Tenggerimyces flavus: one gene and its partner. The protein of the gene in region 2 interacts with the protein of the main gene of each other region in a pairwise test. Links are inferred from orthologs where the notes say so. Each region holds a gene or a part of one and is shown on either strand. Other genes may lie near its edges.

Evidence for each region.
Region 1: the proteins of JOD67_RS21610 (region 2) and JOD67_RS13130 interact in binary tests that used the Bacillus subtilis proteins (3 or more experiments, as listed by UniProt). The link is inferred for Tenggerimyces flavus from one-to-one orthologs.

Annotation. Positions count from the first base shown.
Region 1 is NZ_JAFBCM010000001.1:2,793,450-2,808,703, forward strand. What follows is about bases 832-4,913. They hold JOD67_RS13130 (efflux RND transporter permease subunit), read right to left. Parts: upstream 4,515-4,913; coding sequence 1,032-4,514; downstream 832-1,031. Other genes in these bases: JOD67_RS13125 (GuaB3 family IMP dehydrogenase-related protein), read left to right, coding at 832-846; JOD67_RS13135 (MarR family winged helix-turn-helix transcriptional regulator), read left to right, coding at 4,648-4,913. Also shown: more of JOD67_RS13125, read left to right, coding at 1-831; more of JOD67_RS13135, read left to right, coding at 4,914-5,112; JOD67_RS13140 (succinic semialdehyde dehydrogenase), read left to right, coding at 5,396-6,973; JOD67_RS13145 (GMC oxidoreductase), read left to right, coding at 6,970-8,661; JOD67_RS13150 (hypothetical protein), read right to left, coding at 8,658-9,044; JOD67_RS13155 (hypothetical protein), read right to left, coding at 9,698-10,090; guaA (glutamine-hydrolyzing GMP synthase), read left to right, coding at 10,269-11,843; JOD67_RS13165 (ATP-binding protein), read left to right, coding at 11,886-14,765; JOD67_RS13170 (diacylglycerol/lipid kinase family protein), read left to right, coding at 14,878-15,254. UniProt on the Bacillus subtilis protein: Required for self-resistance to surfactin, an antimicrobial lipopeptide surfactant produced by B.subtilis. Also required for swarming motility.
Region 2 is NZ_JAFBCM010000001.1:4,629,681-4,643,851, forward strand. Bases 5,485-8,483 are described here. They hold JOD67_RS21610 (ABC transporter permease), read right to left. Parts: upstream 7,592-8,483; coding sequence 6,377-7,591; downstream 5,485-6,376. Other genes in these bases: JOD67_RS21600 (ABC transporter substrate-binding protein), read left to right, coding at 5,485-5,587; JOD67_RS21605 (cyclic nucleotide-binding domain-containing protein), read left to right, coding at 5,742-6,173; JOD67_RS21615 (ABC transporter ATP-binding protein), read right to left, coding at 7,588-8,483. Outside these bases: JOD67_RS21575 (ABC transporter permease), read left to right, coding at 1-738; JOD67_RS21580 (ABC transporter permease), read left to right, coding at 743-1,660; JOD67_RS21585 (ABC transporter ATP-binding protein), read left to right, coding at 1,699-2,658; JOD67_RS21590 (ABC transporter ATP-binding protein), read left to right, coding at 2,651-3,514; JOD67_RS21595 (hypothetical protein), read left to right, coding at 3,511-3,702; more of JOD67_RS21600, read left to right, coding at 3,755-5,484; more of JOD67_RS21615, read right to left, coding at 8,484-8,517; JOD67_RS21620 (DUF4193 domain-containing protein), read left to right, coding at 8,858-9,157; JOD67_RS21625 (DUF4235 domain-containing protein), read right to left, coding at 9,492-9,824; JOD67_RS21630 (DUF3093 domain-containing protein), read right to left, coding at 10,001-10,465; dut (dUTP diphosphatase), read left to right, coding at 10,519-11,028; JOD67_RS21640 (DUF3710 domain-containing protein), read left to right, coding at 11,030-11,737; JOD67_RS21645 (OB-fold nucleic acid binding domain-containing protein), read left to right, coding at 11,937-12,317; JOD67_RS21650 (DUF3159 domain-containing protein), read left to right, coding at 12,324-13,094; JOD67_RS21655 (helix-turn-helix transcriptional regulator), read left to right, coding at 13,129-13,578; JOD67_RS21660 (VOC family protein), read left to right, coding at 13,584-13,994; JOD67_RS21665 (ATP-binding cassette domain-containing protein), read left to right, coding at 14,028-14,171.

The DNA of each region.
Region 1 (15,254 bases), 1.8 Mb from region 2 along the record:
CCGGAGTCGCTGCTGGAGGAGATCGCCGACCTCGACGAGGCTGGCGCGACTCGGCGGATGCAGGAGATCTACTCCGCGCCCGTCGATCCCGACCTGATCACGCAGCGGATCGCGCAGATCCGCGAGGCGGGCGTGACGGTCGCGGCGGCGCTGTCGCCGTCGCGGACCAAGCAGTTCTCCAAGACGGTCGTGGACGCGGGCGTCGACATCTTCGTGATCCGCGGTACGACTGTCTCCGCCGAGCATGTCTCGCACCAGATCGAGCCGCTCAACCTCAAGCAGTTCATCTACGAGCTCGACGTCCCCGTCATCGTGGGCGGTTGCGCGACGTACCAGGCCGCGCTGCACCTGATGCGTACGGGCGCGGCCGGCGTGCTCGTCGGCTTCGGCGGGGGAGCGGCGCACACGACGCACTCGGTGCTCGGCGTCGCCGTACCCATGGCGTCCGCGGTCGCCGACGTCGCCGCGGCGCGTCGTGACTACCTCGACGAGTCCGGCGGCCGGTACGTGCACGTGATCGCCGACGGCTCGGTCGGCCGCTCCGGCGACATCACCAAGGCGATCGCCTGCGGCGCGGACGCGGTCATGCTCGGCTCCCCGCTCGCCCGCGCCGAGGAGGCGCCTGGCCGCGGCTTCCACTGGGGGATGGAGGCGCACCATGGCGAGCTTCCCCGCGGCGCACGCATCCACCTCGGTACGACCGGGACGCTCGAGGAGATCCTCTTCGGGCCGTCGCACAGCTCCGACGGCACCATGAACCTCGTCGGCGCCCTCCGCCGCGCGATGGCGACGACCGGCTACACCGAGCTCAAGGAGTTCCAGCGCATCGAGGTCGTCGTCCACTAGCCCTCGCCCAGCTCAGCCGGACTGGGTGGGGGGCACCCTGGTCCCATAGGTTCGGACGAGGGTGCCCCCGACCCAACTCCACCGACGAGTGGAGCAGCTGATCGCGGAGGTGGATGGGCTCAGCCGGACTGGGTGGGGGGGCACCCTGGTCCCATAGGTTCGGACGAGGGTGCCCCCGACCCAACTCAGTCCGACTTGGGCGGCTCGGGTGGGACGGTGCGGACCAGCACCTCGACCTGCAGTACGCCCACCCGCGTCGCCGTCGTGCCGTCGACCGTCACCTGCACGGGCGTGGGCTGCGGCTGGGTCTCCGGCTCAGGCTTGGGCTCCGCCGCGTGGGCGGGCTCGGGCGTCGGCGACGGTGCTGGCGTGTTCCCGTTCTCCGCACGTCGGCGCGGAACCGGAGGCAGGTCGACGAGCGGCGCCGGCTGAACAGCGATCCCCTCCTCCTGCTCCGGAGCAGGAGGAGCCAAGCGGTGCCCGTTCCGCCGCTCGGCCCGACGCTCCTTCCAACCCTCGATCATCGTGTAGAGCGTCGGCACCAGCACCAACGTCAACAGCGTCGACGAGATCAGCCCGCCGATCACCACGATCGCCAACGGCTGCGAGATGAACACGCCGCCGCCCGTGAGCCCCAACGACATCGGTAGCAGCGCGAAGATCGTCGCCGTCGCCGTCATCAGGATCGGCCGCAGCCGGCGCCGGCCGCCCTCGATCACCGCCTCGCGAACGGACATGCCCTGCTCGCGATACTGGTTGATCAGGTCGATCAAAACGATCGCGTTCGTCACCACGATCCCGACCAGCATCAGCAAGCCGATCAGAGCCGGCACACCCAGAGCGGTGTTCGTCGCCAGCAGCAGGCCGAGCGTTCCGGTCGCCGCGAACGGCACCGACACCAGCAGGATCAGCGGCTGCACGATGCTGCGGAATGTCGCGACCATCACCAGGAACACGATCGCGATCGCGGCCAGCAACGCCAAGCCCAGTTGGCCAAACGCCTCAGACTGCTCCGACGAGACGCCGCCGAGCGTGTACGACGCCCCGGACGGCAGCGACAGGTCGTCGAGCTGAGTCTGCAGATCCGCCGACACCTTGCCGACGTCGGACGCGGTCACCGAAGCCGTCACCGAAGCGCTGCGCTCGCCGTCGATCCGGGTCAGCTGCGCGGGCTGCTCGGACTCCGACACCGTCGCGACCGTCGACAGCGCCACCGAGGTGCCGAGCGGCGTACGAATCGCCAAGCTACGCAGGGCTGCCACCGTCGTCGGCTCCGCGCCGCCGCGAACGATCACGTCCCGCTGCGCCGCGTCGATGAGCACGGTCGTGGACTGCTGACCCTCGAACGCCTGGCGTACGGCCTGCCCGATCTGCGCGTCCGAGAGCCCGACCGCGGCGGCCTTCGTCCGGTCGACGTCGACCCGGACGCCGGGCTGGTCGGCGGCGAGGTTGTTCGACACGTCCGCCGTACCGTCGACGTCGCGCATCGCGCGCTCGACCTGCGCGGCGGCGTTCCGCAACACCGTCGCGTCCGGCGCCTGCACGATGACCTCGAGCCCGGACGGCCCGAAGCCGGAAGCGCCCGACTCGACGGCGATCTCGCCCGCGCCGGTGACCTGGTCCAGCCGGGTCCGCAGCCGGTCCAGGATGTCGGCCTGGTCGGCTTCTTCGTCGGTGGTGATCGAGAACGTCGCCTCGTTCGAGCCGCCACCGCCGCCGAACCCGCCGAAGCCGCCGCCGGATCCGACCGTGGCCTGGTACGACTCGACGCCGTCGAAGCCGGTCAGCACCGCCTCGACCTTCTTCGCCGCGGCGTCGGTGCTGCCCAGCGAGGTCGCGACCGGCATCGTCTGGGTGACCGTGAGCGTGTTCTGGCCGCTCTGGTCGAGGAAGTTCGTCTTGAGGAACGTCGCGCCGCCGATCGTGCCGGCGAAGATCACCAGCGCGACGAAGATCGTGACCAGCCGGTGTTTCGTGACCCAGCGGATCACCGGGACGTACGCGCGCTGCAGGATGCTGCGTCGTTCGGCCGCCTCCGCCGCCTCGGCGACGGCGGCCTCGTTGCCGGCCGCAGCGGTCTTCGTGCCGAGGAACCAGTACGACAGCACCGGGATCACCGTCAGCGAGACCAAAAGCGAAGCCAGCAGGGCGATCGTGACCGTCACGGCGAACGGGCGGAACAGCTCGCCGGTCTGGCCTCCGACGAACGCGATCGGCAGGAACACGCCGACCGTCGTGACCGTCGAGGCGGTCACCGCGCCGGCGACCTCCTTGACCGCGGTGAGGATCGCGGCGCGTTTCTCTTCGCCATAGGCGATATGTCGCTTGATGTTCTCGAGCACGACGATCGAGTCGTCGACGACGCGTCCGACGGCGACGGTGAGCGCGCCGAGGGTGAGGATGTTGAGCGAGTAGCCGCCGACGTACAGGCCGATCATCGCGACCAGCAACGAGAACGGGATCGACACCGCGGTCACGAGCGTGGATCGCAACGACAGCAGGAAGACGAGGATCACCAGAACGGCGAACAGCAGGCCGATCGCGCCCTCGGTGGTGAGGCCCTCGATCGACTCCTCGATGAACGGAGCCTGGTCGAACACCAGTGTCAACTTGGCGTTGTCACCGAGCGCGTCCTCGAGGTCGGGGACCTTGTCCTTGACCTCGTTGGCGACCGTGACCGTGTTGCCCTCGGTCTTCTTGGTGACGGAGATGCCGAGCGACTCCTTGCCGTCCGTACGCGTGATCGACGTCGACTGCGCCAAGGCGGCCTTGACGGTGGCGACGTCCGACAGCTTGGTGGCCTGCGGAGCGGCAGGCTCCTGCGGCGCGGGCGCCGGCGGCGCCTGCTCTTCACCCGGGTCCCCGCCCGGCTCGCCGGTCGGCTGCGGGCTCGGCTGCGGTTCCGGCTGCTGAGCCGGCGGCGCCGAGGTGGGAACGATTGGCACGTTCCGCAGGTCGGCGACCGAGCCGAACGACTTGCCGACCTCGACCGGCAACGTACGGCTGCCCTGGTCGAGGTTGCCGCCCGGGATGCTGACGCCGTTCGCCTGCAGCGCGGTCGTGACCGCGTCCAGCGTGAGGCCGCGGGCCTCGAGCTTCTTCGCGTCGACGGTGACCGTGACCTGCTCGTCGCGGGCGCCGGTGACGGTCGCCTCCTGAACGTCGGCGATGCCCTCGAGCTCGGGGATCACGCGTTCCTTCAGGCGCTGCGCGAGGACCTTCTCGTCCGCGTCGGACGTCACCGCGAACAGCACCACGGGGAAGTCGTCGGTGCTGCCCGCCTGGACGGTCGGGTCGACGTCCTCGGGGAGTTGGCCGGAGATCCGGTTGATGTTCTGCTGGACGTCCTGGACCGCGCGGGCGACGTCGGTGCCGTACGTGAACTCGGCCTGGATCATCGAGAAGCCGTTGCTCGACGTCGAGGTCGTCTTGGACAACCCGTCGACGCCGGTGATGGCGGACTCGATTGGCTCGGTGAGCTCGCGTTCGACGATCTCGGGCGAGGCGCCGGGGTAGCTGGTCGCGATGAACGCGCCCGGCAGTGTGAGTGACGGGATCAGCTCCTGCTTGAGGGAGACCGTCGAGAGCAGCCCGAAGCCGACGATCACAATCGACATCAGCGCGACGAGGCTACGGTTGGCGAGACTGAGTCTGGCCAATCTAGACATGACGTGGACCCTTCGGGCGTACTGCGGCTCCGGACGTGGACGACAATACTTCGTGTAGCACGAACTATCATCGGCAGGCGAAGCGATCTCAGGGTCCTCTCAGGGGGAGGTCCTCCAACGGGAGGAGGTGCGCATGGCCGAACGGGAGGAGTTGATCGCCCGAATCGACCGTGCCGAACGCGTGATCCATCGGGTAGCGGTGCACAACCGGTCCGGCGGGATCTTCGCGACCGACCTCACCGTGCAGCAGCTCCGGGTGGTCGTGATCCTGGCGTTGGAGGGGGAGCACTCGTCGGTCCAGCTGGGCGAGATCCTGGGGGTGGGCCTGACCACGCTGACCGGGATCGTCGACCGGCTGGAGGCCCGAGCGCTCGTGCGGCGCCAGCCGGACCCGAACGACCGGCGCGTCCGGCGCATCTCGTTGACCGACGAGGGGAAGAAGCTGGTCGCGGACTTCGCCGAGCTCGGTCGCGAGCACAAGGTCCGCATCCTCCAGCGCCTCGAGCCGCGCATCCTCGCCAACCTCGCCGAGGCGATCGAGGCCATCAGCGAGCTCTGCCGCGAGGAGTTCGACGACGACGGCGCCGTCGACCGCTAATCCTGTCCACAGCCGGAACGCACTTCACCCACACCAACGGGGTTCGCGAGGCAATTGCCACGTTGCAGAACCCCGGTTGGGTGGGTGACGTCGCGGAGATCTGTGGACGGTGGGGGCGGGGGAGAGATCTACGGTGTCGTCCAGCTCCGCCTTGACGTCGGCGAGCAGCGGCGACCGTCTGGACCTTGACCGCCGTGCCGGGGGCGAGGTTCGCGATCTCCTCGCGGAGGCGACACCTAACTCGTGGGTAACGTCCGCGGCGATCTCGGCCTAAGCTGACGCCATGACGGCTTCCACGACGCAGCCGCAGGCGGGCGAGTCCCGCCTCACGCCCGAGCGGATCGCGGCTCTCACCGGACGCGTCTTCGCCACGTCGGGCAAGACGATCACGAGCATCGCGCCCGCGACGGGTGAGCCGCTCGCGCAGATCCCCGCGTCCACCGAGGACGACGTCGCCGCGGCGTTCCAGCGCGCCCGCAAGGCCCAGGCCGACTGGGCTCAGGTGCCGTTGAAGGAACGCGTCGAGCTCCTGCTCCGGCTGCACGACCTCGTGCTCGACCGGCAGCAGGACATCCTCGACATCGTCCAGGCGGAGTCGGGCAAGGCGCGCAAGCACGCGTTCGAGGAGGTGTGCGACGTCGCCCTCACCGCCCGCTACTACGCGCGTACGGCGACGCAGCACCTGCTCCCGGCCGCACGAGCCGGCCTGTTCCCGATGCTCACCAGCACCACCGAGATCCGCCATCCCAAGGGCGTCGTCGGCTTCATCGTTCCCTGGAACTACCCACTGACGTTGGCGATCACCGATGCCCTGCCCGCGCTCGTCGCCGGCAACGCGGTCGTGCTCAAGCCCGATGTCAAGACCAACTTGTCAGCGCTCGTCGGCGCCGAACTCCTCGCCGACGCTGGCCTTCCGGCCGACCTCTGGCAGATCGTCGTCGGCGACGGCCCGACGATCGGCAGCGCGCTGATCGAGGAGGCCGACTTCGTCTGCTTCACCGGCTCGACCGCAGTCGGACGCCAGGTCGCCCAACGGTGCGGCGAACGGCTGATCGGCTGCACGCTCGAGCTCGGCGGTAAGAACGCGATGCTCGTCCTCGACGACGCCAACCTCGACGTCGCCGCCGAGGGCGCGGTCCGCGGCAGCTTCTCCAACTCCGGTCAGCTCTGCGAGTCGATGGAGCGCCTGTACGTCGCGGCGCCGATCTACGACGCCTTCGTCAAGCGGTTCGTCGAACGGGTCAACGCGATGCGGCTCGGCGCGACGTACGACTTCGAGCCCGACATGGGCTCGCTGATCAACGAACGGCAGCTCGAGACCACAACGCGACACGTCGAAGACGCGGTGGACAAGGGTGCGCGCCTCCTCGCCGGCGGCCGGCGACGCCCGGACCTCGGCCCGTACTTCTACGAGCCCACCGTGCTGGAAGGCGTCAAGCCCGGCATGCAGTGCTTCGCCGAGGAGACGTTCGGCCCGGTCGTCTCGATCTACAAGGTCGCCGACGACGAGGAGGCGATCGCGCGGGCGAACGACACCTCGTTCGGCCTGAACGCCGCGGTCTACAGCCGCGACACGGCCCGGGCCAGAGCGGTGGCGCAACGCCTGCGGTCCGGCACCGTCAACGTCAACGAGGCGTACGCCGCGGCGTGGGGCAGCCTCGACGCACCGCTCGGCGGGTTCTCCGACTCCGGGCTCGGACGGCGGCACGGCGCCGAGGGTTTGCTCAAGTACACCGAGGCGCAGACGATCGCGGTCCAGCGCGGCATCCGGGTCGCGCCGCCGGCCGGCGTCCCGTACCCGTTGTTCGCGCGCGGCATGACCGTCGCGCTGCGGGTGCTGCGCAAGACCGGTCGCCGATGAGCGCGGACTACCTCGGCGTAGCACGAGACTACGACGTTCTCGTTGTCGGATCGGGCTTCGGCGGGAGCGTCACGGCGCTGCGGCTGAGCGAGAAGGGTTACCGCGTCGGCGTGCTCGAGGCCGGTGACCGGTACGACGAGAACAACCTGCCGAAGACGTCGTGGGAGAAGGACAAGTTCCTGTTCGCGCCGCGGCTCGGTTGGTACGGCATCCAGCGGATCACCTTGCTGCACGACGTTCTGGTGCTTTCCGGCGCCGGCGTCGGCGGTGGGTCGTTGGTGTACGCGAACACGCTGTACGAGCCGAAAGCCCCGTTCTACGACGACCCGCAGTGGCGCGACATCGCCGACTGGCGGACGGAGCTGGCGCCGTACTACGACCAGGCGAGCCGGATGCTCGGCGTCACTGTCAACCCGACCATGACGCCGTCCGATCTCGCGATGCGCAAGGTCGCCGACGAGATGGGTGTCGGGCACACGTTCCAGCTCACGCCCGTCGGGGTGTTCTTCGGCGAGTCCGGGACGAAGCCGGGGCAGGAGGTCGACGACCCGTTCTTCGGCGGTGCGGGTCCGAAACGCCGTGCCTGCTTGGAATGTGGCGAGTGCATGACCGGGTGCCGGCACCATGCCAAGAACGACTTGACGAAGAACTACCTGTATCTCGCCGAGCGCGCCGGTGCCGTCGTTCATCCGCTGACGACCGCCGTCGCCGTCCGCCCGGTGGCGCGGGGCGGGTACGCGGTCGACACCGAGCGCACCTCGCCGAGGCACGGCAGGGGCAAGCAGACGTTCACCGCACAGCAGGTGGTCTTCTCGGGTGGCGCGTTGGGAACGCAACGGTTGCTGCACCGGATGGCCAACGACGGTTGGCTTCCTCGGCTGTCGTCCCGGCTCGGGGATCTGACGAGGACCAACTCCGAGGCGATCCTCGGCGCGATCAGCCAGCAGCGGGGGACCGACTACTCGCAGGGCGTCGCGATCACCTCGTCGTTCCATCCCGACGAGTACACGCACGTCGAGCCGGTGCGGTACGGCAAGGGCAGCAACGCGATGGGCCTGCTGCAGACCGTGATGACGGACGGCGGCGGCCGTACTCCGCGGGTGCTGAAGTGGCTGGGCGCGGTGGCGAAGGATCCCGCGACGTTCGGCCGGCTGCTCAACCTGCGGCACTGGTCGGAGCGCACGGTGATCGCGCTGGTGATGCAGTCGCTGGACAACTCGCTGACCGTCCGCATGCGGCGCGGCCGGCTCACGTCACGGCAGGGGCACGGCGAGCCGAACCCGGTCTGGATCCCGATCGCGAACGAGGTCGTCCGCCGGCTCGCGAAGCTCATCGACGGCACGCCGGGCGGGACTTGGGGGGAGATCGCCAACATCCCGTTGACGGCGCACATCATCGGCGGCTGCGTGATCGGCGCTTCTTCGTCGGAGGGCGTCGTGGATGCGTACCAACGCGTCTACGGGCATCCCGGCCTGCACGTGGTCGACGGCTCGGCGGTGTCGGCGAACCTCGGCGTCAACCCGTCTTTGACGATCACCGCCCAAGCGGAGCGGGCGATGGCGTTCTGGCCGAACGCCGGTGAGGTCGATCCGCGGCCGGTGCTGGGATCGCCGTACGTCCGGGTCGACCCGATCGCACCCCGGTCACCTTCGGTGCCAGCCTCGGCCCCGGCGGCGTTGAGGGTTTAGGCGGTGCAGGCTCCAGCCTCGGTGTTCGTCTTGTGCTGCAGGGCGAACGCGGAGCCGAGGATCTGGTTCATCACGTCGAAGACCGGCTTCCAGGTCGACGCGGCGTCGCCGAGGCTCTGGTAGCGGATGGTCTGGTCGCCGACGATCAACGTGAGATAGATCTCATCGGCGATCGGCGGCGTCTTGCTCGGCTTGCCGCCCGGGGCCGCAACCGTGCCCATGGCCTGCATCGCGGTGTTGAGCTTCTCGAACGTCTTCGCTTCCACCGTGCAGGTGAGCGGCTTGTTGCCGCGGCTGACGAGCGTGGCCGTACCGTCGGCCTTCACCGTGAGATTGTCGTTGAACCCGGCGAATCCGCCAGTGCGCCTGAGGATCAGAGGCATGGACATCGTGATGTCACCCGCCGTCGAGGTCGGAGCCGGCGTCGAGGTCGGCTCGGTCGTCGGTGTGGTCGTGGGACCCTGTGCGTTCGGATCGTAGCGCTCCGCGCCGCACCCAGCGACAGTGAAGACGAGGGCGATCGAACAGGCGGCAACGACAATGTTTCGCCAGCGAGCGGTGGCCATCATGAGGGTGCGACGTCCTTCTTCGGGTTCCGGTTCCGCCGAATCCTGGCAGATCTACCGAGACATGGCCGAAAGCCGGCGGAACCCGGCCCCCGCAGGCGAGGAGCCGGGTCCCGACACGCGCGCAGAGGGCCGCGAGGCCGCGAGCGGTCGCCTCCGCACGGACGGCGGGCGTAGGCCCGATCAAGCCAGCACCGCCCCGTCGCTTCACCAACGAGTCAGCGCGGGGGCAGTTACGGCAGGTTGCGGGGAGTTCACTTTTCTGGATCTTTTCGCGCGGGCATCGAGCACATCCCACACCGCAGGGACAACAGCGAGCGCTGCGAGGACGGGGATGCCCACGACCGCGAAGATCACTGCGAGGACATCGAAAGCGTTCATGCTTCGAGAATCGCTCGCCGGGGACTCGTCCGGCATCGATCGCGAGGCTCGACTCGTTCATCCCCGCGACCTACGGGATTCCCCTGAGGTCAACCCCCGATGGAGCAGGCCGGCAGGTCCGGCGTGTTCACGACTTCCTTGCTGCCGACCTTGATCGACAGCGAGCCGGTGCAGTCGTTCACCGACAGCCGGCCGTCGAACGTGGCCTGCACCGCTTCGCTCTTCGTGGTCTTGCCCGTGCACGACACGGTGCCGGCCAGCACGTCGTTGCCGTCCACCGCGGAGAGGTCGGTCTCGCACTTGGGTGTGCCGTCGAGGGTGTGCCCGACCTGCTCGAGCACCGGCCCGATGGACTCGGCGATCGCGCGGGCAGCCGCCTCGGAGGTGACATCCTCCGCTGCCTGCTGCACAGCGCTACAACCGGTCGCGGCGAGGAACGCCAACCCGGCAAGGGCGATCGCGGAGGTACGCAGGAAAGACACGGCGGCAGTCTAACCAGCTGAGGTGCTCACGGCCGGTCCGCCTCCAGCCGGCGCTGTCTGGTTGGGTCGGGGGCACCCTCGTCCGAACCTATGGGACCAGGGTGCCCCCGACCCAGCTGACCAGGTGGCAGGTGCGCGCGGATCGCCCGAGGAGGTCGGCGGAGCGGCGGTCGATAGACTGACCAAGGTGACGGATCACGATCTTGTACTCGTTGTCGACTTCGGCGCCCAGTACGCACAGCTCATCGCCCGGCGAGTGCGCGAGGCGCGCGTCTACTCCGAGATCGTGCCGCACACGATGCCGGTCGAGCAGATCCTCGCCAAGCGCCCCAAGGCCGTGATCCTGTCCGGCGGTCCGCAGTCGGTCTACGCCGAGGGTGCGCCGCAGATCGACCGGTCGCTGTTCGAGGCTGGCGTTCCCACGTTCGGCATCTGCTACGGCTTCATGGCGATGGCCCAGGCCCTCGGCGGGAACGTCGCGCTGACCGGCAACTCCGAGTTCGGCCGCACCACCGTGACCGTCAAGGACAACGGTAAGCTGCTCGCCGGGCTTCCGACCAACCACACCGTCTGGATGAGCCACGGCGACGAGGTGATCGGCGCCCCCGAGGGCTTCGACGTCCTCGCCTCCAGCCCGCGCGCCACGGTCGCCGCGTTCGAGAACGTCGACAGCAAGCTCGCCGGCGTGCAATGGCACCCCGAGGTACTGCACACCGAGCACGGGCAGAAGGTGCTGGAGCACTTCCTGTACGACCTCGCCGGCTGCCGCCCGACCTGGACGATGGTCAACATCGTCGACGAGGCGGTGCACGACATCCAGGCGAAGATCGGCGGCAAGCGGGTCGTCTGCGCCCTGTCCGGCGGCGTCGACTCCGCGGTCGCCGGCGCCCTGGTCCAGCGCGCGGTCGGCAACCAGCTCACCTGTGTCTTCGTCGACGGCGGACTCCTCCGCAAGGGCGAGGCCGAGCAGGTCGAACGCGACTTCGTCGCCGCGATGGGCGTCGAGCTCGTCGTCGTCGACGCCGTCGACCAGTTCCTCGACGCGCTCAAGGGGGTCGAGGATCCCGAGCAGAAGCGGAAGATCATCGGCCGCGAGTTCATCCGGACGTTCGAGCAGGCCGCCCGTGAGATCGTCGAGAAGGCCGGCGCCGACGGCGAGGCCGTCGAGTTCCTCGTCCAGGGCACGCTCTACCCCGACGTCGTCGAGTCCGGCGGCGGCGAGGGCGCCGCTGTGATCAAGTCGCACCACAACGTGGGTGGGCTTCCCGACGACTTGCAGTTCGCGCTCGTCGAGCCGCTGCGGTGGCTGTTCAAGGACGAGGTCCGACGGGTGGGCGAGCAGCTCGGCCTGCCGCCGGAGATGGTCTGGCGGCACCCGTTCCCCGGCCCCGGCCTGGCGATCCGCATCGTCGGCGAGGTCAACCGCGACAACCTCGACATCCTCCGCGAGGCCGACGCGATCGCCCGCGAGGAGGTCACGGCCGCCGGTCTGGACAGCGAGATCTGGCAGTTCCCGGTCGTGCTGCTGGCCGGTGTCCGTTCCGTCGGCGTCCAGGGCGACGGACGAACGTACGGTCACCCGATCGTGCTCCGCCCGGTGACGAGCGAGGACGCGATGACCGCCGACTGGGGACGGCTGCCGTACGACTTGCTCGAACGCATCTCGACGCGCATCACCAACGAGGTCCGCCAGATCAACCGGGTCGTGGTCGACGTGACCAGCAAGCCGCCGGGCACGATCGAATGGGAGTAAATCCCGTACACCAGCCGGTTTGTCCCGGTTAGCATCGACCGTATGGGCCGCGGCGGGGGTCTCGTGGGACGGGGTACGCACCTTGCTGCCCTCGACCTGCTGCTGGCCGGCGTCACCACTCAGGAACGGCTCCGCGTCGTCGAGATCGTTGGCGAGCCGGGCATCGGCAAGTCCCGGCTGCTCGCCGAGCTTCGCAGCCGCGCCCACGAGGCGGGCCTCACGGTCGTCGCCGGCAGGGCGGGGGAGTACGAGCACCGCCAGCCGTTCCGCCCGTTCGTCGAAGCGCTCGACGACCAGCTCGGCCGGCTGGCCGCGTACCAGGGCAACGCGATCGAGCACGCCGTCGTCGCCCGTGGCGCGCTCGTGTTCCCGGCGCTGGCCGATCTCATCGCCGACGACCCGCCCGAGACCGTCGAGGTCGAGCGCTACCTCGTGCACCGGGCCGCCGTCCAGCTGATCGCGCGGCTCGCGGAGAAGGGGCTGGTGCTCGTTCTCGACGACCTGCACTGGGCCGACGACGCCACGGTCGAGCTGCTCGCCCACCTGCTCCGGCACACCCCGCGGGCGCCGATCGTGCTCGCCATCGCGTACCGGCCGCGGCAGGCGCCGGCCGCCCTGCTGTCCGCGATCTCGCGGGCTGCCGAGGAGGGGCTGGTCGAGCGGCACGAGCTCGTCCCGCTCACCAGCGAGGAAGCGGGCGAGCTCGTCGGGCCGGACGTCTCGCCGGCCCGCGCGCGGAGCCTGTACGAGGCGAGTGGCGGAAACCCGTTCTACCTCGACGCGTTGCTGCGTTCGGGCATCCAACTCACCAACGAGGCAAGGGGAGGGCTCGTCGGTGAGGTGCCCGCCACGCTCGAGGCGGCACTGCGTTCGGAGCTCGCCAGCGCCACCCAGGACGCCCAGCTCGTCGCCCAGGCCGCCGCCGCGGTGGGCGACCCGTTCGAGATCGACATCGTCGCCGAGGCGGCCGAGCTGCCCGACTCCGACGTACTCGGCTACCTCGACGAACTACGCGCGATGGACCTGGTCCGGCCGACGGACGGCCCACGCAGGATGCAGTTCCGGCATCCGCTCGTTCGCCACGTCACCTACCACTCCGCGCCGGCGGTGTTCCGGGTCGCCGCGCACGCGCGGATCGCCAAGGCGCTCGAACGGCAGGGTGCGCCGGCCACCGCGCGAGCCCACCACGTCGAACGATCCGCCGAGCCCGGCGACGAGCACGGCGTCGACGTCCTCGTCGAAGCCGCGCGCGAGAACATGGCGAAGGCCCCGTCCGCCGCCGCCCACTGGTACGGAGCGGCGCTCGAACGACTCTCCGCCGACCCGGGCCAGGATCGGCGCCGCGCCGAGCTCACCCTCGCGCAGGCCCGGGCGTACGCGATCGCCGGCGACATGCGTACCGCCCGCGACATCGCCGACGAGCTGCTCGACCGGTTGCCGTTGCGCGCCAGCCCCGAACGCCTGCAGGCCGTCGAGCTCCTCTCGCTGGTCGCCCGCATGCTCGCCAGACCGCAGCAGGCGCGCGAACTGATCCGGCGCGAGCTCGCCCACGTCCAGGAAGTCGACTCGCTCGATCTCGCGGTCCTCAAGCTCGAGCTCGGCGCGGCCGAGATCCTGTGCGCCAACAACGTCGACGCGGCACGCATCGCCGCCACCGAGGCGCTTCAGATCGCCCGCTGGCATGGCGATCGCGTCATCGAAGCGACCGCGGCGGGCATCCTGTCGATCTGTGGCTCCGTCGCGAGGCGCTTCGACGAGGCCCGCGAGTGGTACGAGACGGCGGCCGCACTCGTCGACGGGTTGTACGACGCGGAGCTCGCGCGCCGCCCCGACGCCCTCGACTGGGTCGCGATGTCGGCGATGTCGTTGGACCGCTTCGAGGACTGCCTGCGCTACTCCGGCCGCGAGCTCGCGATCGCCCAGTCCAGTGGGCAAGGCTGGGTCCTCACGTACCTCCTCAACAGCCGAACGGTCGCGCTGCGGATACTCGGCCGGATCGACGAGGCCGAGGCCGCCGCGGAGGCGGCGATGGAAGCCGCTGCGTTGTCGCCGAGCGACGGGATGCGGTCGACCGTCCTCACCCAACTGTGCTGGATCGCCCACTGGCATGGGGATCTGCCGCTCGCGATCGACCTGGGACGTCGTTCGGTCGAGGAGGCCGCGCTTGTCGGCGACCACCTGAGCCGGCCGGAGGCGATCGTCGCGTACACCGCCGCGCGCTTCGCGTCCGGCGACTACAGCTCGGCCGAGGAGCTGATCGCCGCGCTGGACCTGGACGGTGCGCCGACGCTCGACCCGTTCACCCAGGCGATCTCGTACGAGATGCTCACGGCCGCGGAGGTGGGTCGCGGGCGGTTGGCCGAGGCGGACCGCTGGGCGACGCGCGCCGACAGCGTCGCGCATCCCGCGTTGCCGCGCCGGAGCGGGCACGCCGCGCGGGCGCGGGCACGGGTGCTGATCGCGTCGGGCGACTTCGTTCGTGGTGCCGAACTCGCTTCCGTGGCTGCGGATTCGTACGCTCGGGCTGGCGCTCGGTACGACCTCGGGCGGGCGTGCCTGCTGGGAGCGCAAGCCCACCTTGCCGCCGGCGCGACCGATCGCGCGGTCCCGTTGCTGCAACGGGTGGTCGAGCTCGCGATCGCTTGTGGGGCTAGGCAGCTGCACGACGAAGCGATCGTCGAGCAGCGCCGCATCGGTGCCCGCGGTGGGCGGCGTCCCGCTCCCGGCGGGATGGCGGAGCTGACGCGCCGCGAACGTCAGATCGCCGAGCTCGCCGCGATCGGCCTTGCCAGTAAGGAGATCGCGGCTCAGCTCGTGATCAGCGAACGTACCGTCGAGGCGCACCTGTCGCACGTCTATGCCAAGCTCGGTGTGCCGTCCCGCGCCGCTCTCGCCGCTGTCTGGCCGGATCGTTCTTCTTGATCGTGTGATTTGTCATGGGTCGGGGCACTTCGGCGAGTATGGCGGGAACACGCCGCGTGGTCTCGTGCTGGTCCAGCGCGCTATTCGGCCGGCACTGGGGTAGGAATCGGCTATGTCACAACGGCGCAAGATCGCGGTCATCTACAACGAGCGCTCTGGCCAGCAGGGTCAGCCGGTGAGCGCTCAGCTCAAGGACCTGCTGACCGCGCAGGGGGTCGAGTTCGAGCTGTACGAGTTCGACCCTGGGCGGGTGGGGGCTCTGGTGCTCGGCGTTCTCGACTCCTCGCCCGACGCCGTGCTGGCCGCTGGTGGGGACGGGACGGCGACGTCGGTGGCACAGCAGCTGGTCGGTACGTCGGTGCCGCTTGGGGTGCTGCCGACGGGGACGATGAACGTGCTGGCGCGGGATCTCGGCGTTCCGGCGCGGCTCGACGAGGCGGTGGCGGCCGTTCTCTCGGCGCCGACGCATGAGATCGACGTGGCGCGGGT
Region 2 (14,171 bases):
CCGGGCACCTCGGTCCTCACGCTGATCGCCACGTATCTGCCGTGGACGCTGTTCTCCGTCGGCATCGGGCTGATCATCAGCTTCGTCGTCGGCATCGCGCTCGGCATGCTGATGGCCTACCGCCGCGGCAGCTGGCTCGACCACGTGCTCACCACGCTGGCGTCCCTCACGCACTCGATCCCGAACTACCTGCTCTCGATGCTGATAGTCGTGTTCTTCGGCGTCCAGATCGCGTTGTTACCGATCACCCAGATGCGCGGCGCGTACTCGCCCGGGGTGGTGCCGAACTTCAGCTTCGACTTCCTGAGCGACGTGCTGTTCCACGCCTCGCTGCCGATCACCGCGTACGTCCTCACCACCGTCGGCTCGTGGATGCTGGTGATGAAGTCGAGCACGGTCGAGACCCTCGGCGAGGACTACGTCACGGTCGCGAGGGCCCGCGGTCTCACCGACGGGCGCATCCAGACGGCGTACGTGGGACGTAACGCCGTGCTGCCGTTGTTCAGCCAGCTCGCGATCGCCCTCGGCTTCGTGGTCGGCGGCTCGATCCTGGTCGAGCAGGTCTTCCAGTACCAGGGCATCGGTTTCCTGCTGTTCGAGGCGGTCAAGCGCCGCGACTACCCCATCCTGCAAGGGATTCTGCTGGTGATCACGATCGCGGTGATCGTCGCCAACCTGCTGGCCGACCTGCTCTACAGCAGGCTCGACCCGCGGATTCGCATTGCAGGCAAGGAGTGACGACGTGACTTTCGTTGACGCCGCACAGGCGGACGTGGAGCCGCCCGCGCCATCCAGGCCGGGTGCGGGCGCGTTCCGTACGTTCTTCCGCTCGCTCATGCGCAGCAAGGCGGGGTTCATCGGCTTCATCGTGTTCATGCTGATGTTCCTGATCGCGTTGCTCGGACCGCTGTTCGTTCCCGACACGCTCTCGCTGCCGACGGACGTCACCCAGATTTACGCCAAGCCCAGTGGCGCGCACTGGCTCGGCACGGACTCCGAAGGCCGCGACATCCTGATCCAGATGATCAACGGGGGCAGGCCGGTCATCCTCGTCGGCCTGTTCGCAGCGCTGATCTCGACCGTGATCGCGGTCGTGTTCGGGGCGCTCGCGGCCTACATCGGTGGGACGTTCGACGCCATCGTGGTGACCGCGGCCGACATCGTGCTCACGGTTCCGCAGATCGTCCTGCTGGCCGTGCTCGCCGCGTTCTACAAGGTGGACAGCCCGATCGCGCTGGCGATGATCATCGGGTTCCTGTCCTGGCCGTTCCTGCTCAGGGCGGTCCGTGCCCAGGTGTTCTCGTTGAAGGAACGCGAGTACGTCGAAGCCGCCCGACTGCTCGATTTGGGCACCGGGCGGATCGTTCTTCGTGAGATCCTGCCGAACATGTCGACGTTCATCCTGATGAACTTCGTCATCGGCATGACGAACTCGATCTACGGTCTGGTCGGTCTGTACTTCCTCGGCCTCGCGCCGCTGGCCGGCGACAACTGGGGGATCATGCTCAACCTGGCCTGGACCCGAGGGGCGATCTTCTTCGAAGACAGCCTCTGGTACGTCCTCGCACCCGTCCTCGCGATCAGCATCCTGCAGCTGGCCCTGGTGACGATGACGAGGTCGTTCGAGGAGATCCTCAACCCCCGGCTCCGGCACAACTGATCGCCCGTCCGTACGGCAGACGAGGAGACCGCGACACGATGGTGCAGACCTCCCAGGCGGGGACACGAACTTCGGGGTCCGGCGAGCCGGTCCTCTCGGTGCGCGACCTCGTGGTCGAGTACCGGGTCGGTTCCGGCTCGACCAAGGACGCGATCCGGGCGATCGAGGACGTGAGCTTCGACCTGGCTCCGAACGAGAGCCTCGCGCTGATCGGCGAGAGCGGCTGCGGGAAGACCACGCTCGGCCTCGCCATGCTGCGGCTGCTGCCCAAGCTCGGCGTCGTCCCCCAGGGCGAGGTCCTGTACCGGCGCCGCGACGGCAGCGTGCTCGACATGCTGTCGCTGAACGAGGAGGAGCTGCGCCGGTTCCGCTGGAGCGAGTGCGCGATGGTCTTCCAGGGCGCGATGAACTCGTTCAACCCCGTGCTCCGGATCTGGGACCAGATGCTCGACACCGTGCGGGCGCACGACAAGCAGATGTCCAAGCAGCGCGTCAAGGAACGTTGTGCCGAGGTCCTCAAGCTGGTCGACCTCGACCCGGACCGGGTGCTGAACTCCTACCCGCACGAGCTGTCCGGCGGCATGCGGCAGCGGGTGCTGATCGCGACCAGCCTGATGCTCGAGCCGCAGGTGCTCGTGCTGGACGAGCCGACCACCGCGCTCGACCTGCTGACCCAGCGCGGAATTGTGGATGTTCTCCATCAGCTGCGCGAACGGCTGGAATTCGCGATGATCTTCGTATCACACGACCTGGGACTTGCCGCGGAGCTCGCCGACCGGGTGGCGACGATGTACGACGGACACATCGTCGAGCTGGGTGACGTCCGCGACATCTTCTACCGACCACAGCACCCGTACACCAAGAGCCTCATCAACGCCGTCCCCACGGTGGCTGAGGAAAGTTCGATCCTGGACGCGGTACCCGTCCTCGACGACGAGGAGGAGGCCGACGTGGACCCAGCGAAGGCGACGGCGACGAAGGAGGCGAACGATGGCTGAGCCGCTCATGCAGCTCCAGAACATCAGCTGCGTCTTCAAGACCCGGCACGGCGAGGTCGTCGCGGTCGACGACATCTCCTTCGACCTCGACGAGGGCCGCGTGCTCTGCCTGGTCGGCCAGAGCGGCTCGGGCAAGACGACGGCGGCCCGGATCGCGTCGGGTCTGCTGAAGCCGACCTCGGGAACGGTGTTGTTCGAGGGCCACGACATCCACGCCAAGGGCAAGGACCTCTTCACGCACTTCCGCCGTTCGGTGCAGTACATCCACCAGGACCCGTACGCCTCGCTGAACCCGATCCGCGACGTGTTCGGCTCGCTGTCCGCGCCGCTGCGCAAGCACGGGCTGGTGAAGAACCGCCAACAGGCGTGGGACAAGGTCTCCGAGCTGCTCGCCCAGGTGGGGCTGACGCCGCCGGAGACGTACCTGTCGAAGTTCCCGCACCAGCTGTCCGGCGGACAGCGGCAGCGGATCGCGGTCGCGCGAGCGCTCACGCTCGGGCCGCGGCTGATCATCGCCGACGAGGCGACGTCCATGCTGGACGTGTCGATCCGGATCAGCTTGCTGAAGACGTTGACGAAGCTGCGCGAGGACCTCGGTGTCGGCTTCCTGTTCATCACCCATGACCTGGCGATGGCGAAGTTCTTCGGTATGGATGGCGACATCGCCGTCATGCACGTGGGAAAGATCGTCGAGCAGGGGCCCACCCAGGACGTGATCCGGGACCCGCAGGACGACTACACGAGGGCTCTGTTGGAAGCCGTACCAGAGCCCGACCCCGATCTTGCCCGCCGCAAGCGGGCAGTGCGCCTCGCGGCGGCAGCGAGCGCTAGCGGTGCGGGAGGGTCTGCACCGTGATCTCTCCCGAGCTTGGCAAGGCAGCGTTCCGGTGGGCGATCTTTCTCGTCGTGGTCTCCGGTCTGCTGCTGCTCCTCGTCAAGCCCGGGACTCCGCAGTTCGTGATCACCGTCGTGATGTTGGCGGCGGGGGCCCTTTTCGGGACGGTGGTCTTCGTGTTGGTGCGAATAGGGGCGCGTCGTCCCTAGCAGCGCATGGCTCGCTGGTGTCGTGAGACGCCGACTTAATTTTGGAGGCGCAATGAACGCAACACCCACCCCGCCCCAGCGGGCGTGGTCCCGCCGGCAAGTGCTGGAGATCTTCGGCGCCGGTGTGGTCGGCGCCGCGGCTCTCGCGGCCTGTGCTCCGAGCAATCAGGCGAACCCGGGCGGCGGCAATGGCGCTACCGGTGGCCCGAAGGGGCCCGCGGAGTTCCACGGCGCATGGCCGTTCCAGGTTCCCCCCAAGGGGCACTACAACGTCGTCGAAGGTGTGACCGACTCGCTGCTCGGCGGTGGGCCGTACATCGACCTCATCACTCTTCCGCCCGCCATGTACCTGTGGAAGGAGAAGAAGTGGGAGTACCTGATCGGTGAGAGCCACGAGCTCGACGCCGCCGCGAAGACGTTCACGCTGAAGCTCAAGTCCGGCCTCAAGTGGAGCGACGGCAAGCCGATCACCAGCAAGGACGTCGTGTCCACGTACTGGTGTCTGCGGATCATCCGCAACGTCGTGTGGAACTACCTCGAGAAGGTCGAGGCACCCGACGAGCAGACCGTCGTGTTCACGATGAACAACGCCTCCACGGTGATGGAGCGCTACGCGCTGCGCCGCCAGATCTACAGCGACGCGACCTACGGCGAGTGGGCGACGAAGGCCCAGACGCTGTTCGAGGGCGGCGGAAACCTCGACACGCCCGAGGGCACCAAGCTCAACACCGACTTCCAGGCGTTCCGCCCGGAGGACGTGATCGCGAGCGGGCCGTTCAAGTTCGACAAGGCCAGCATCACCAACGCCCAGCTGACCATCGTGAAGAACGACCAGGGCTTCGCCGCCGACAAGGTCGCGTACGACAAGATCGTGCTCTTCAACGGTGAGACGCCGGACATCACGCCGGTCGTACTCAGCGGCCAGGTCGACTACGCGACGCACGGCTTCCCGCCGGCGACGGAGAAGGCCTTCGAGTCCAAGGGCATCCGCATCCTGCGGCCGCCGGTGTACTCGGGCGCGGCGCTGTTCTTCAACATGGACAAGCTGCCCGAGTTCAAGGACGTCAAGGTGCGGCAGGCGTTCGCGCACGCGATCGACCGCGCCGAGAACGGTGAGGTCACCCTCGCCGAGTCCGGCAAGCCCGTGCAGTTCATGTGCGGGTTCTCCGACAACCTGGTTCCGGACTGGCTGTCGGCGGAGCAGCAGGGCTCGCTCAACAAGTACGAGTTCGACCAGGCGAAGGCCACCACGCTGCTCACCGAGGCAGGGTGGAAGAAGCAGGGCGACGGGTGGCTGAAGCCGGACGGCAAGCCCGCGCAGTACGAGCTGATCTTCCACGCGGAGTTCGCCGACTACTCGGCCTGTGGCCAGAACGCGGCGCAGCAGCTCACCAAGTTCGGCATCAAGACCGAGGGCCGTGGCGTGACGTTCACGCAGCAGCCGATCGACGTCGACAAGGGCAACTTCCAGCTCGCCATCCAGGGCTGGGGTTCCTCGAGCCACCCGCACCCGCACTTCGCGTTCGTGGCGGACCTGTTCACGCACAACATCCCCACTGCGAAGAACCAGGGCGGCCGGGGCATGGGCTTCGAGCTGAAGACGACCACCTCCGCGGGTCCGGTGGACCTGGAGAAGGCGGTCACCGAGTCCGGCGCGGGCCTGGACGAGGCGGCGCAGAAGCAGAACGTGGCGACGGTGGCGACGGCGTTCAACGAGCTCGTGCCGATCATCCCGCTGTTCGAGCGCTACGGAAACAACGCCGCCCGGGAAGGCGACCGCGTGGACGCATGGCCCGCGGACTCCGACCCGATCATGGCGAACGCGCCCTACGCCGACAACTTCACGATCATGTTGATGTTGCGCGGCACGCTCAAGCCGGCCTGAACGTCGGGTTGAGCTGAGAGTCGAAGGGGCCGGCCGCCCTCGTCCGTACGGAGGAGGGCGGCCGGCCACTTGTTTCGTTCCGCCCCGCGCCGCCGCTGGGCGGAGTTATCGTGCCCGCACACGGGGATCCAGCTTTCCTCTGGCGGAGGTCGTCGTGGCGGACAAGAAGGTCGTGGAACAGCTCGGTCAGGTGCCCTTGCTGGCAGACCTTTCCAGATGGGACCTCGGGCGGATCGCGTCGCAGGGACGAGAGGTCCAGCATCCGCCGGGCCACGAGGTGACTGAGGAGGGCGGCCGCGCGGTCGGCTTCCATCTGGTGCTGGACGGCGGCGCGGAGGTGGAGATCGGCGGGGAGTCGCGGGCAGCGTTGAAGGCCGGCGACTACTTCGGCGAGATCTCGCTGATCGACGGCAAGCCGCGGACGGCGACGGTCCGGGCCGGCGCCGACGGGATGCGTACGTTCGCCCTGCAGGCGGGGGAGTTCAGCGCGATCCTGGACAAGCACCCTGAGCTGGCCCGGCCCTTGCTGCTGACGCTCTGCGGCCGCCTCCGCGAGGCAGAAGAACGCGGCCGCGAGCGCCACTAGTGCTTATGGCGACCGCTCGCACCGCGTCGGCCGCGGGCGGCCTGGCGGGCTTCGGGTCGCGGTGCTCGGTGGCGGCGGGTGGCCCTGCGGCGGCCCGCACTGGCCTTCGGCCATGGGCCGTCCTCGGCCCCCGGAAGCCGCCACCACCGAGCGTGGTGGCCGGGCGGCGAACCACCCGGCCAGTCGCGCTGGCTCCTCGAGCTCTACCTGCTGGCGGTCGTGAGCTCCTTGCGTCCGCGGCTGCTCAGCCAGGCCTCCTTGAACGAGACCTTCGCGCCCATGCGCAGGATCGCGCCCTCGTAGACGCGCGCGCCGACGACGATCAGCGCACCGATCGCGGCGAGCATCAGGACCAGGGCGATGGTGAGCTCCCACCACGGTGCGCTCTCGCGCGCCATCCGGACCGGCGACGCCAGGGCGGAGAACGGTGGGATCACCGCGAGGATCCGAGACACGATCGCGTCGGGGTTCGCGTTCACGTAGAACGTGGCGAAGAACGACGCGAGCAGGATCATCGTCATGGGTCCGGTGACGTTCTGTAGCTCCTCCTGCCGTGACACCCGGGCGGCGCCGGCGGCGAAGGCCGCGCTGTAGAAGACGTAGCCCAGGACGAACCACATCAGTACGTACCCCACCGGCACCAGCAGGTCGGCCGTGACCTCGACCGCGCCGGTCGCGGACCCGACGCCCAGCGCCACGACGGCGATCAGCGCCAGCTGGGCGATGCCCAGGAGCCCGATGCCGAGGATCTTGCCGGCGAGCAGAGCCTTGGTGGAGATCGCCGAGAGGATCAGCTCGACCACCCGGCTGGCCTTCTCCTCGACAATGCCGAACGCGACCCACATGCAGTACCCGATGATCTGCCCGTAGAGGATCAGGCTGCCGATGAACGCGATCTGGCCGCGCTGCGCGGCCGCCGGGTCGACCGGGTCGGTCGCGTCGACCGTGAGCGGCGGCACCTGCTGCGCCGTGGCGACCGTCGCCGGGTCGATGCCCTCGGCCTGCAGCTTGCCGGCGGCCACGACCTGGCTGTTGGCGGTCTGCAGCATCAGCCCGAGCTGCTGGTCGAGCTCCTCGTGCACGATGATCTTGTCGGCCGTGACGTACGCGTCCAGGTCACCGTCCGCGACCGCCGTCCGCGCGGCGGCCTCGTCCGGGAACGTCTTCTGCTCCAGCTTCACGCCGCCCTGCTTGGCCTGCGCGTCGGTCGCCGCGGCGACCTGCTCGGCCGACGGACCGGCGAAGCCGACCGTGAACGTGTCGTCGCCCCCGAACAGCTTGGGCATGAACATCACCACGACCAGCACGACGAGCGTGATCGCGGTCGAGATCGCGAACCCGCGGTCCCGGAGGCGCTCGGTGATCTCGCGCTTGGCGACGATCCGCGTCGCCTGGCCGAACGTCAGTGCGGCGCTCATGCCGACACCTCCTGGGTCTCACGCGTCTGGGGGAGCTCCACGGGCTCCGAGACGGCCTCGCGGAACAGCTCGGTCAGCGTCAGCGCCAGCGGCCGGAACTCGTGCACCGGACCGGCCGCGCGGGCGGCGTCGAGCAGCACCTGGTCGCTCTGCGACTCGGCGAGCTCGACGACGAGCGCGGTGCCGTTGCGTTCGACCACCTGGACGCCGGGGAGGCCGTCCGCCCAGCTCGTGCCCGAGCCGACGATCCGGAACCGGCGAGACCGGTTGCGGCTGCGCAGCTCGTTCACAGGCCCGGAGGCGACGATCCGGCCGGCCTGGATGATGCCGACCGCGTCGCACAGCCGCTCGACCAGGTCCAGCTGGTGGCTGGAGAAGAGCACCCCCACGCCGCGCTGGACCCGCTGGGCCAGGATGTGGGCGAGCGCGTCCACGCCGACCGGGTCCAGACCGGAGAACGGCTCGTCCAGGATCAGGAACTCCGGATCGTGAACGAGAGCCGCGGCGAGCTGGACGCGCTGCTGGTTACCCAGCGAGAGCTGCTCGACCCGGTCGTTGCCTCGTTCGGCCAGGCCGAACTCCGCGAGCAGCTCGTCCACGGCCGTCTCGGCGGACGCCTTGGGCGTGCCGCGGAGGACGGCGAGGTAGGCGAGTTGCTCTTTGATCCGCATCTTGGGGTAAAGCCCGCGCTCCTCGGGCATATAGCCGAAGTTGCGCCGGACGTCGGCGTCCGCGGGCCGTCCTTGCCAGGAGACGGAGCCGGCGTCAGGGGCGAGTACGCCCATGATGATCCGCATCGTGGTGGTCTTGCCGGCACCGTTCGTACCGACAAAACCGAACATCTGTCCGGGCTCGACGGCGAGGGCGAGGTCGTCCACCGCCAGGCGGTCGCCGTATTTCTTGGAAACACCTTGGAGTTCCAGCACGACGAAAGCCTCTCAGGGTATGTACCCTCTCCGTGTCGTCCGCGCGGACGGTTCGGGACTAGGCCCCAGGGAGGAGTGCCGGTCCCCGCCCGGTGGACGGCGTCGAAGGACCGTTCGGTGTGACGCTGGCGACACGCCGGACAAAAGTCGAGGCAACGGCCGCTTTGATAGGGCAGAATCTGCGCCCCGGAGCGGGCACAAGTTCGGCCCCTCGTGCGTTACGTGCTCGACGGAAGCGGCTCCACCGCTCCGAGGCGGCTCAGCACGAGTCCACCTGAAGACATCCGTACAAAGAAGTACGGTCCGCGACACCTGCCCAGCCAGGGGGATGGAAAGAAAGATGGCCACCGACTACGACGCGCCGAGGAAGACGGACGAGGAGCTCTCCGAAGACAGCATCGAGGAGCTCAAGGCGCGGCGCATGGACAAGAACTCCGGAAAGGTCGACGTCGACGAGGCCGAAGTGGCCGAGACGTTCGAGCTCCCCGGTGCTGACTTGTCCAACGAGGAGCTGTCGGTCCGGGTGCTTCCGCGCCAGGCCGACGAGTTCACGTGCTCGCGTTGTTTCCTCGTCCACCACAGAAGTCAGCTCGCGTTCGAGAAGAACGGCGGACTGATCTGCCGCGACTGCGCCGCGTAGAACGAGGCTTCCCAGCTCGTTCTTCGTTCCGCGGTCAGGCCGTATGTACTTACGCGCCTGGTGGAAGAGCGCACCGTCAGGGGGTGCGCCAACCACCGGGCGCGTCGTCATGCCTCGAATCGGCCGATTCGTCTGATGATTTGCTGGATCAGATGTTTCGTCACGTTGCCCGTGCCCCCGAACGGATACGCCCAAACCACGGACGTCGCTGTGGGATCGGTGCCAGCCCCGGGTGGTGATCATGTACGTGATCATGAAGGCGGAGCGGTCCTATGTGCCGGTGCGGCTTCATGATCACGTACATGATCACGGGTGCCAGTGGCTGCGTGCTTCGCTAGCGGCCGCTGGCGGCGCTGACCGCGAGATTCTGGCGGTCCTTGCCGTCGTTGTCGCCCTTGATGCCGGGCGGCAGTTCGCCGGTCCAGCGGCGCCAGACGATGGCGGCTTGGCGGGTGGCGAGCAGGCGGGCCACAGCCACGCCCACGCCGCTGGCCAGGGACCAGGCGATGGCCTCCTGCCAGGTGGTGTCGGGGTCCTCGGGGTTCGCCGGGGGCTCGGAGCCGGTCACGAACCGCCAGCTCGAGTCCACCACCTTCTTCGTCACGACGACCACGACCACCGTGGTCAGCCCACCGAAGATCCGCCAGCCCAGCTTTCCTGCTGCCATGCAGCAGAGTCTTCCATGCTTCGAGGTCGCGCTGGCGCGCGACGGAGCCCGTGCTTGTTACGCGGCACCTGTACCGCCCATCCGTCGAACGGCACTGCGTGGTCGGTCAGGTGCGGATATGCAGTCAGGGTGCCGTCCGCCGGCTGGTCGGTCCAAGCACCGCGGCACGGGCTGGTTCACCCGCCGGTTACTCGCGCCGCCTCCAGAGCAGCCGCCAGGCGCTCGGGATGGCGCGTGGCGACGTACCAGTACGGCGTGGGGTCCTGGGGGTCGGCGACCTCCACGCGTACGGCACGGGGCACGTACGGGCGCACCACGAGGAACGCCGAGGCGTCCGAGGCCACACCCCGCAGCGCCCGCGCCTGGTCGGCTGAGAGGGCCACCACGGACCCCACAGCCCACAGGGGCAGCGTCGCGCGCCCGGCGAGCAGCGACGAATCCGTCACAGCCACCCGCAGAGCCCCGAACCGGAGCAGCCCCACCGCCACCAGCGCCAGCGCCACCAGCCCCAGCACGTTGGCCACCAGGGCCGGCAGAGCGGCGAAGAACGCCAGCCACAGCGTGCCCGTCAACAGCACCGCGACGATCCACCACGACGCCGGAACCCAAAGCCGCTCTACATAGGGCAAAGAACCGTCCACGCCAGCAAGCCTCCCACCGCCGACGGCCCACCTGCCGGGTAGGGTCGGGCGTCGTGAGCTCCGACCCCCTCGGCCCGCACGACGTGCCGATTCTCATCCAACGACTCGACCCCGAGCTCGAGCTGCCGGCGTACGCGAACCCCGGTGACGCCGGGGCCGACCTGGTCAGCACGATCGACGTCTCGCTGCAGCCCGGCGAGCGCGCGATCGTCCCGACCGGCATCGCGGTCGCCCTGCCCAGCGGGTACGCCGCGTTCGTGCATCCGCGGTCCGGGCTCGCCGCCCGCTGCGGCGTCACGACCCTCAACTCGCCAGGCACGATCGACGCCGGTTACCGTGGAGAGATCCGGGTCATCGTCATCAACCTCGACCCGAAGGAACCGGTGGAGTTGCGCCGGGGTGAACGCATCGCTCAGCTCGTCGTCCAGAAGGTCGAGACCGCGCGGTTCGTCGAGGTGGAGACGTTGCCCGGGTCCGCGCGGGGCGAAGGCGGGTTCGGGTCGACCGGTGGTGTCGACGCACTAGCTCGCGCGAGCGTGACAGCGACCGGTGAAAGGGTCTGACGTGATCTTCCGCAAGGCGAAAATGCCGCACTCCGCCTCGGAGCTCGACGCCCGCGACAAGAGGCGCCGCGGGCGCGAACCCGAGCCCGAGGGCCACCACTTCCCGGAGGCCGAGAGCGAGTATCAGGACCCCACGCACGACCCCGGCCGGCACCGCGCGACGCCCGATCGTGGCCCGTACGACGCCGCCGACATCGACGTCGAGTCCGACGAGTGGATCGACCTCGGCGGCATCCTGCTCCGCCCGATGGAGGGCACCGAGCTCCGGCTCCAGGTCGATGAGGGCTCGCAGACCGTCATGGCCGCCCTCCTCGTCGCCGGCGAGTCGGCGCTGGAGCTGCGGGCGTTCGCGGCCTCGCGCAGCGGCGGCCTGTGGGACGAGCTGCGCCGCGAGATCGCGGCCGAGACGACGCGGCGCGGCGGCACGGTGACCGAGGCGAACGGCCCGTACGGCGCCGAGCTCAAGGTCGTCGTCTCCGGCCGCCAGCCCGACGGCAGCACCGGCACCCAGGTGTCCAGAATCATCGGCGTCGACGGCCCGCGCTGGTTCCTGCGCGGCACGTTGCTCGGCCGCGCGGCGCAGGAGCCCGACCAGGCGGAGCCGCTCCTCCACGCCCTCGGCCACGTCGCCGTCGTACGCGGCAAGGGCCCGATGGCCCCGCGCGACATGATCCCCTTGAAGCTCCCCGACCAGGCCCAGCAGCTCTAGCGCCTATGACGAAGGTGGCTCCCCGGCGACGGCAAATGATCATGTTTACATGATCATTTGCCGCTCTACGTGGGATACACGCCGCGTAATGCACCCGCTCGCCAGGTAAAGCGGCGTCGGTGACCATCCGCCAGCACCGCCGACTTACCCAACAGGTCCTAGGCGAGTTTCTGTCGTCAGACCCACGTATGCTGCCGCCATGAAGACCGAGCGGGAAGGCCTGTTCAAGCGGGCTCTGAACCGGCTCACCTCCAGTTCCGAGGCGCTGGAGGCCGAGGAGCTGCAGGAGGACGTCCGGGAGTCCGGCGTCGACCCGATCCGCAGCTGTGCCGACCGGCAGCGAGTGAAGCTGCGTGGCACGCTGCGTACGGTGACGCTGCAGCCACGGGCCGGCTCGCCCGCGCTGGAGGCCGAGCTGTACGACGGCTCCGGCACGGTCACGCTGGTCTGGCTCGGCCGGCGCCGCATCATCGGCGTCGAGCCCGGCCGCGGCATCGTCGTCTCGGGCCGGGTCGGGATCCAGGACGACCGCCGTGTCATGTACAACCCGCGCTACGAGCTGAAGCCGATGGGGGAGTAGTCACCCGTGACAGATGCCAACAGTGGTCCGCCCACGACCGAGCAGACCACTGCGGACACCGAGGGGGACAACACTCCACCCAAGGCTGACGAGAGCAAGGACGGCGAGGACTTCTCGCTGCTGAAGGCGTTCGGCGGCTGGGGCGGCCTGCTCGACGCCGGGCTGCCGGGTATCGCGTTCGTCGCCTCGTACACGCTGCTCGACCACAACCTCAAGCTCGCGATCATCTTCGCGGTCTCGCTCGGCGTCGTGCTCGCGGTCGTCCGGCTGATCCGCAAGGACCCGCTGCAGAACATCATCGGCGGCTTCGTCGGCATCGGCATCGCTGCCTGGATCGCGCACAAGACCGGTGAAGCGCGCAACTTCTACCTGCCGGGGCTGTTCATCAACGCCGGGTACGCGGCGGGCTACCTGCTCGCCAACCTGGTCCGCTGGCCGCTGATCGGCATCGCGGTCGGCTTCGCCGCCGGCTGGGGCACCGAGTGGCGCAAGGACCCGCTGCTGATGCGGGCGTTCCTACGTACGGGCTGGATCTGGGTCGCGTACTTCCTGCTCAAGCTCGCCGTCCAGCTGCCGCTCTACCTCACCGACCAGCTCGTCGCCCTCGGCGTCGTCCGCGTCGCCGGCGGCTGGCCGTTGCTGCTGGTCGTGCTGTACCTGAACTACGTCGTGGTGAAGGCGTCGGTGCCGAAGGAGACGTTCGCCAAGTTCAAGGCGGGCGCCGAGGCGCTGGCCGAGAAGCGCAAGCCCGGCAGTGGCGGCGGCACCAACCCCTAGGGCCAAAGCCGCGCGATATGGCACGATCGTGGGCGTGACGAGCAAAGCCGCCGACGAACAGCGCCTGAAGGATCTGGTGCTGCTGCGACGCGTCCGCGACCGGATCGACCGGGAGTACGCGCAGCCGCTCGACGTCGAGGCGCTCGCCCGCGGCGTGAACCTGTCCGCCGGCCACCTCAGCCGGGAGTTCCGGCGCGCGTACGGCGAGTCGCCGTACTCCTACCTGATGACCCGCCGGATCGAACGAGCGATGGCGCTGCTGCGGCGCGGCGACCTGAGCGTCACCGAGGTCTGCTTCGAGGTCGGCTGCCAGTCGCTGGGCACGTTCAGCACCCGCTTCACCGAGCTCGTGGGCGTGCCGCCGAGCGTCTACCGCGAGGAGAACGCGCCCGCGTCGCCGGAGCTGCTGGCGTGCATCTCGAAAAAGGTCACCAGGCCGATCAGGAATCGAGAAGCACAGGTCAAGAAGTCCCAACTAGCCTGACCTGCATGGACATCAAGATTGCGTACGCGTTCCTCCCGCAGACCGATCCCGACGCCACGCTCGCCTTCTACCGCGACGTGCTCGGCTGGGAGGTCCGCAACGACGTCGGCTACAAGGGCCTGCGCTGGCTCACGATGGGACCGCCCGACCAGCCCGAGACCGCGGTCGTGCTCTACCCGCCGTCCGCCGAGCCCGGCATCACCGAGGACGAGCGCAAGACGATCCTCGAGCTGATCGCCAAGGGCAACTACGGTGCGCTCACGCTCGCCACCAGCGACCTCGACGGCGTCTTCGACAAGCTGCAGGCCAGCGGCGCCGACGTCGTGCAGGAGCCGACCGACCAGCCGTACGGGGTGCGCGACTGCGCCTTCCGCGACCCCAGCGGCAACCTCCTCCGCATCAACGCCCAGAGCTGACGCCGCACGCGCACGTACCCCAAGGAGAACACCATGGCCGCCAAGCCCACCCGGACGACGAAGAAGGCCGCGTCCGCGTCGACGACCCACCTCGCCGACAGCCACGACCTGATCCGCGTCCTCGGCGCCCGCGAGAACAACCTCAAGGACGTCAGCATCGAGATCCCCAAGCGCAGG